3 regions of the Lachnoclostridium sp. Marseille-P6806 genome follow, and region 2 is predicted to be linked to each of the others. Evidence: predicted binding sites of a transcription regulator. Region 2 holds the regulator's gene; each other region holds the start of a gene.
What was found. Region 2 encodes Rex, which represses fermentation and respiration genes when NADH is low (regulators of the CRP and FNR family bind a similar motif). Its sites were predicted from a motif close to ATTGTTAANTANTTAACAAT; they were not measured.
Positions count from the first base shown of each region.

Region 1: fucO (lactaldehyde reductase) is a predicted target of Rex. The motif match lies at 1,500-1,519, and genes of this name have one in related genera.
Region 3: ACESON_RS09510 (phosphoenolpyruvate carboxykinase (ATP)) is a predicted target of Rex. The motif match lies at 707-726, and genes of this name have one in related genera.

Region 1 covers NZ_CAXSLG010000001.1:190,983-193,257, forward strand. The annotation lists gene ACESON_RS00825 (PfkB family carbohydrate kinase) at 1-14, opposite strand, end outside; gene fucO (lactaldehyde reductase) at 281-1,429, opposite strand; gene ACESON_RS00835 (TetR/AcrR family transcriptional regulator C-terminal domain-containing protein) at 1,619-2,185, opposite strand.
Region 2 covers NZ_CAXSLG010000002.1:288,586-290,860, reverse strand. The annotation lists gene ACESON_RS03405 (DUF6020 family protein) at 1-489, shown strand, start outside; gene ACESON_RS03400 (redox-sensing transcriptional repressor Rex) at 603-1,316, shown strand; gene ACESON_RS03395 (NAD(P)H-hydrate dehydratase) at 1,421-2,275, shown strand, end outside.
Region 3 covers NZ_CAXSLG010000006.1:133,602-135,876, reverse strand. The annotation lists gene ACESON_RS09515 (pectinesterase family protein) at 1-518, opposite strand, end outside; gene ACESON_RS09510 (phosphoenolpyruvate carboxykinase (ATP)) at 785-2,275, shown strand, end outside.

The DNA.
Region 1 (2,275 bases), on a different contig from region 2:
TTCTTATGTTCCATAAAATACCTTCCTTCCGGCCAGAAAATATGTAACAGTTCAGTTACGAAAATATATCAGCCTGTGTATAAAATTTTTCTACCATAAAATCATTTTATACGATCCACCGGTTTTATTCAATGGACAATCCCACAATTTCTATTTTTATTTTCTGAACATAATGTCAAAAAGGGGACTTTACAGAATAAATTTTCGTTATTCTGTAAAATCCCCAGGAAAATTCACCCTCTATTTTGTTAAAAACGTTTTTCGGATATCCGAACTTTTCCTACATCAGAGATTTGTAAAGCTCCTTGATCTCTGCAACAGAGGTATCTCTCGGGTTGCCCGGACAGCATGCATCTGCAAATGCAGACTCAGATAAGAAATCCAGATCCTCTTCTTTTACAATCGCCTTTAAGTCAGCAGGGATGCCTACGTCAGCAGACAGCTTCTTCACTGCGTCAACAGCTGCCTTGCGGTACTCCTCCTGTGTCATGCTGTCTGTACCCTCAACACCCATGGCTTTTGCAATATATTTGTACTTGTCTCCAGTGCAGGGAGCGTTGTACTCCATAATGGTAGGAAGCAGGATTGCATTTGCCACACCGTGAGGAGTATCATAAACAGCGCCCAGAGAATGTGCCATAGAATGAACAATTCCAAGACCAACATTGGAGAAGCCCATACCAGCTACATACTGTCCCAGAGCCATTCCCTCGCGGCCCTCCGGCGTATTGTCAACTGCGCCCCGCAGAGATTTGGAAATAATCTCGATCGCTTTCAGATGGAACATATCGGTCATTTCCCATGCGCCCTTGGTAATATATCCCTCAATTGCGTGGGTCAGAGCATCCATACCGGTTGCTGCGGTCAGTCCCTTTGGCATAGATGCCATCATATCCGGATCAATAACAGCAATAACAGGAATATCATGGGTATCTACACAAACGAATTTTCTCTTTTTCTCTACATCTGTAATAACATAGTTAATGGTAACCTCTGCTGCGGTACCTGCTGTAGTAGGAACTGCAATAATCGGCACGCAGGGCTTCTTGGTGGGAGCAACGCCCTCTAAACTTCTTACATCTGCAAATTCCGGATTGGTAATAATAATACCCACTGCCTTTGCAGTATCCATGGAAGAACCGCCGCCAATTGCAATAATATAGTCTGCGCCGGATGCCTTAAATGCAGCAACACCTGTCTGCACGTTTTCAATAGTGGGATTTGGCTTAATATCAGAGTAAATCTCATATGCCAGTCCGGCCTCGTCCAGAACGTCTGTTACCTTCTTAGTTACACCAAATTTAATCAAATCCGGGTCAGAGCATACAAATGCCTTTGCAAAACTTCTTGTTTTTACCTCTGCCGGAATTTCTTTAATGGCACCTGCGCCATGATAAGATGTCTCATTTAAAACAATTCTGTTCGCCATAATAAAAATCCTCCTTTGGGATATGGATCAGAGCAGGTTCTTTCTGGAGCTGCTTCTGATTGCTTCATGTACTGTCATTATTTTAACAATGTATAGAAAAAAAAGAAAGTGACAAAACACAAGCTTTGTCACTTTCTTCTTATTTTTGTCAGATCTTCACAAATATCATTATGCATTGAGTACAATATTCTAAAGCAGCCCCAGCTCTGAAAAAACCTTTTCCAGCTTGGGAGGCATTGCCTCTACCAGTTTATAGGACATCTGTTCCGGAGAGTCCTTCATTCCTCCCAGAACCCATTTTTCTGTCATATAGACAGAACCTCGACAATACATTTCCAACAGAAATTCCAGTTCCTCACTTAAGGGACGGCTGGTCTTTCTTGCTATCAGACTGATATAAAACTGCAGAATCAGTTCAAAATCATGCTCTTTAACTGAGTTGTAATCATCAGAACGGAATGCCTCTGTAAAAAACGCCTTCTCACTGCGGATAAACTCAAACTTCTGGGTCAGACTCTCCCCTACAGTATGTCCCACACCAATCTGTTCAAAGGACTGAAGCACCAGCTTGTCAAAATACCAGTTGATCAAATCATACTTGTCCTTAAAATTCCGATAAAAGGTCTGGCGTGTCAGACCGCAGCCCTCCACAATATCCTTTACTGTAATCCGATCTACCGGCGTTGTTTTCATACACTCCTTAATAGAGGCCGCCAGCTTGTACTTTGTATTCAGGCCCTTTTCCTGTTCTGCCATCCCGTTTCCTCCCCTGCCGTTCCGGTTTTTATCTCTATTTTTCTGTCCTGTATGTTTTTTATTTATTGCTTCTGGCAGTCCCTCGTTTAC
Region 2 (2,275 bases):
TTCCAGGCAGAGGCGTTTGAGTCTGGAAAAGAGGAATTTATCAGACTCTGGCTGAGCATAGGGCGGCAGTTCCCGGCTGAATATGTAAGGGCAACGCTTTTAAATACCATGGGACTGTGGTATCTGGGCGGAGACTCCAGCTGCTATATGGCTTATGAAATGAAACCGTCCTCCTATGTGTGGCAGGAGAGTCGTCTTCCGATGTTAAAGCCCTGGTATCTGTGGTTTCAGAATGATAATTTGAAGGAGAAGCTGCCAGTGCTGTCCATTCCTTTTTACACCTCCTTTTATTCCTGGGCAGTGGTACTCTGCGGCGGGCTTTTGATTGGAAGAAGAAGGTACAGATGGCTGACACCTGTGGGAATTTTGCTTGGATATCTGATATCCCTTGCTCCGGGTCCCTGTATTCTGGTACGGTATATGGCGGGAATCATGCTCTGTGTACCTGTGCTGTGGAGTGCTGTGTTTTACGGAAAAAGGGAGGAATGATTTCAAGATGGTGAAAACGCATTTGACAGAAAAATCTCAAACGGGTATAATGTAAGCTAGATGAACAGGGTGCTCAGCATCCGAATATGTGACAGACAGGAGAGTAGGCAAGCATGGAGGGAAGAGAAATATCAAAGGCTGTGATTACGCGGCTTCCCCGGTATTATCGATACCTTGGAGAATTATTGGAATCTGGAGTGGAACGAATTTCATCCAATGAGCTGAGTGTTCGAATGAAAGTAACTGCATCTCAGATTCGCCAGGATTTGAATAATTTTGGAGGATTTGGTCAGCAGGGCTACGGCTATAATGTTAAATATCTTTATACGGAAATTGGAAAAATTTTGGGAATTGACCGACAGCATCATATGATTATTATTGGTGCAGGAAATCTTGGGCAGGCGATTGCCAATTATGCTAATTTTGAAAAGCGCGGATTTATCATTAAAGGTATGTTTGATATCAATCCCAGACTGATCGGTCTTGTTGTCAGGGGAATCGAGATTCGCGGGGTAGATGATCTGGAGCAGTTTATCAAGGATAACGATGTTCAGATGGCTGCGCTGACGATCCCTAAGACAAAGGCGCCTGAGATTGCAGAGCGGCTGGTAAAGGCGGGGATTAAGGCTATCTGGAATTTTGCACATGTGGATTTGAATGTGCCGGAGGATGTAGTTGTTGAGAACGTACATCTTTCAGAGAGCCTTATGCGTCTGTCCTACCGGGTGTGCAGCCTGGAGGATCGGAAGGAAAAGCAGAGAGAGAAGGAACGGGAAAGGGCGGCCTTGAAAGCAGGTAAATCACTGAAGGATGAAGCAAATCAGTGATTTAAGGAGGAAACAAGGGCATCTGCCGGCGGACAGGAAGGAAGCTTCCTGGGCTGCCGGCAGTTTGTGTATGATCGGAGATGGAGTCTTTAGGAGGAGAGGATATGAGGTATGTGGTGACAGGAGCACAGATGAAGCAGATCGACCAGGATACGATTCAGAGAATAGGAATTCCCTCTGTGGTGCTGATGGAACGGGCAGCTCTGGCAGTGGCAGAAGAAGCAAAGAACCTTTTATCCAACCGGAGAGACCTGGCGATTTCCGGACAGATTTCCTGGAGCGCTGCAGAGAATTCTGGAATTCTGGCAGTTTGCGGTATGGGGAATAACGGCGCAGACGGAATCGCAGCAGCCCGCATTTTAAAGGGGTGGGGATATCGGGTAAAGATTCTTCTATGGGGAAATCCGGAACAGGCTACCCAGGAAAACCGGCTTCAGCAGAAAATTGCAGAGAAGCTTCAGATTCCTATGGTCTGGGAAGGCCAAAAGGGGGAAGTTCTCTGGAAGCAGGAGATGGAGGAAGGCAGATGGCCGGTGGTCATTGACGGTATTTTCGGAATAGGGCTTTCCCGTCCGGTGGAGGGCTCCGGTTTTCGGCTTCTGGAGTACCTCCAGGAGAAAAAGCAGGCAGGAAAAATACAGGTGACTGCTGTGGATATTCCTTCCGGCATTCATTCTGCTACAGGAGCAGTGATGGGAACTGCCCTGGCTGCAGACATAACGGTGACCTTTGGATTTGAAAAAACAGGCCTGCTTTTGTATCCGGGCAAAGGCTTTGCCGGACAGGTCAGGACGGCAGATATTGGTTTTACAGAAGACAGCCTGGAGTATTCTGGATGGGATGGACTGGTGCCGGAGCCGTCTGAACTGGAACGGCTGAGAAATAGGCAGGCAGATGGAAATAAGGGAACATTCGGAAGGGTACTGATTGTTGCAGGAAGCCGGGGAATGTGCGGAGCT
Region 3 (2,275 bases), on a different contig from region 2:
GGGAGAGGAGCTGTAAAAAGTGTATCCTGATTGCCGAGAAAACGGCAGTTTTCAAAAACAAGCCGATCTCCGTCGGCGTACAGAGCCAGAGCCTGTCCCACGTCAGGGCCTATTCCGGAGCTGTTTTCAAAGGTAACATTTTTAAAGGTGATGTCGTGAGCTGCAATGAGGCAGGAGTAGGTGCGGAAGGTTCCGCGTTTTCCAATATCTTCCATAGGCATTCGGGCATAGAGACCGCCGGTAATGACAGTAGTTTGGGGATCGTCTCCGATAATGGTGATTCCCGGTCTTAAAATGACAATTCGCTCCCGGTAAATTCCGGCATGAAGAAAAAGTACAACCGGCTCTGTATCTCCGCCTGAGCTTCGAAAATCCGGGGCTGCAGGCAGGTTTTCTGCCTGATTGGCTTCTTCTGGAAATTCTGAGCTTTGCAGGGCTGACAGCGCCTCAAAAAGACTGCGAAAGTCTCCGCTTCCGTCTTGGGAAATGTGATATTCTTTCTGGATATTCTGATTCATAAATGGTTCCTGCTTTCTGTAAAATAATCTGACAGGCAGGGAAAGCAGCTGCCTGTGAAAGAGAACGAAATTTGTGATGCCTTCCAAAGAGAGTATATCATATTTTCTGTCAAAAGAATAGATATTGTATACATAATGCACAGCTTATTGCCCCTATATTAATTTTCTTATATTTTATTGCCGAAAATATTGACTTTTAATTCACAAAGTGAGATAATGAAGACAAATTTCGATTTAAGAAGTTTTTAGATTAAGGAGGATGTAGAATGTCAACAAAAGCGTACTATCCAATCAGTGAAATCGGAAAAGGCAAGCCTGGTTTTTCTAAAACCAGATCCATTATCGAAGCTGCTTTCTACGGCAACAATGTTATTAAAGTAAATACTTTAAAAGAAGCATATGAGTTAGCAAAAAATTCTCCAGGAACCATTGTAACCGATATGCCTGTATACAGAGGTGAAGAGTTCGGTCTTGACAAGGATGCAAAGGTTCTGTTATTTAACGATGGCGCCATTACTGGACGTTATGCTACCGCACGCCGTATTTCCGGCGAGCCAGGAGTAGACTGTGCTGCTCTGGATCTGGTGGCTATGGACGCTGTTTATGAGAGCCGCTGGAAAACCATGTATCATGCAGAGGTATTTGTAGGCCTGGATCCGGAATTCATGGTAAAGGCACATCTGCTGATTCCGGAAGGCGAAGAGAATATTATGTATAACTGGATGCTGAACTTCCAGTATATGTCTGATGAGTATGTAAAGATGTACAAGAATTCCAAGCCGGTAGGCGACGGCAAGGAAGCTGATATCTACATTTTCTCCGATCCGCAGTGGAACGGTTCCGATCGTCCGAATGTATCTCTGGACTGCCTGTCTGACCCGCAGAAGAAGACTCTGTGCTACTTTAACACCGAGACCAACTGCGCCTGCATTCTGGGTATGAGATATTTTGGTGAGCACAAGAAGGGTACCCTGACCATGGCATGGGCTATTGCAAACCGCAACGGCTACGCTTCCTGCCACGGTGGACAGAAAGAGTACACCCTGGCTGACGGCAGCAAGTTCGTTGCATCTGTATACGGACTGTCCGGCTCCGGAAAATCCACTCTGACTCATGCAAAGCATGGCGGCAAGTACGATATCAAGGTTCTGCATGATGATGCATTTATCATCAATACCGATACCTGCGCATCTATCGCACTGGAGCCGACTTATTTCGATAAGACTGCAGACTACCCCACCGGCTGCCCGGACAACCAGTATCTGCTGACTGCACAGAACTGCTCCGCAACTCTGGATGAGGACGGCAAGCTTCAGCTGGTAACTGAGGATATCCGTAACGGTAACGGACGTGCTATCAAGTCCAAACTGTGGTCCCCGAACCGTGTGGACAAGATCGAGTCTCCGGTTAATGCTATTTTCTGGATTATGAAAGACCCGACCATTCCGCCGGTAGTAAAACTGAAAGGTGCTTCTCTGGCATCTGTTATGGGCGCAACCCTGGCTACCAAGCGTTCTTCCGCAGAGCGTCTGGCTCCTGGTGCAGATCCCAACAAGCTGGTTGTAGTTCCTTATGCAAACCCGTTCCGTACCTACCCGCTGTCCAACGACTACGAGAAGTTCAAAAAGCTGGTTGAAGTGAAGAACGTAGACTGCTACATTGTCAACACCGGCGATTTCATGGGCAAGAAGGTAAAACCGGCTGATACTCTGGGTATTCTGGAAGCAATTGTTGAGAAGAAGGCAGATTTCCATCAG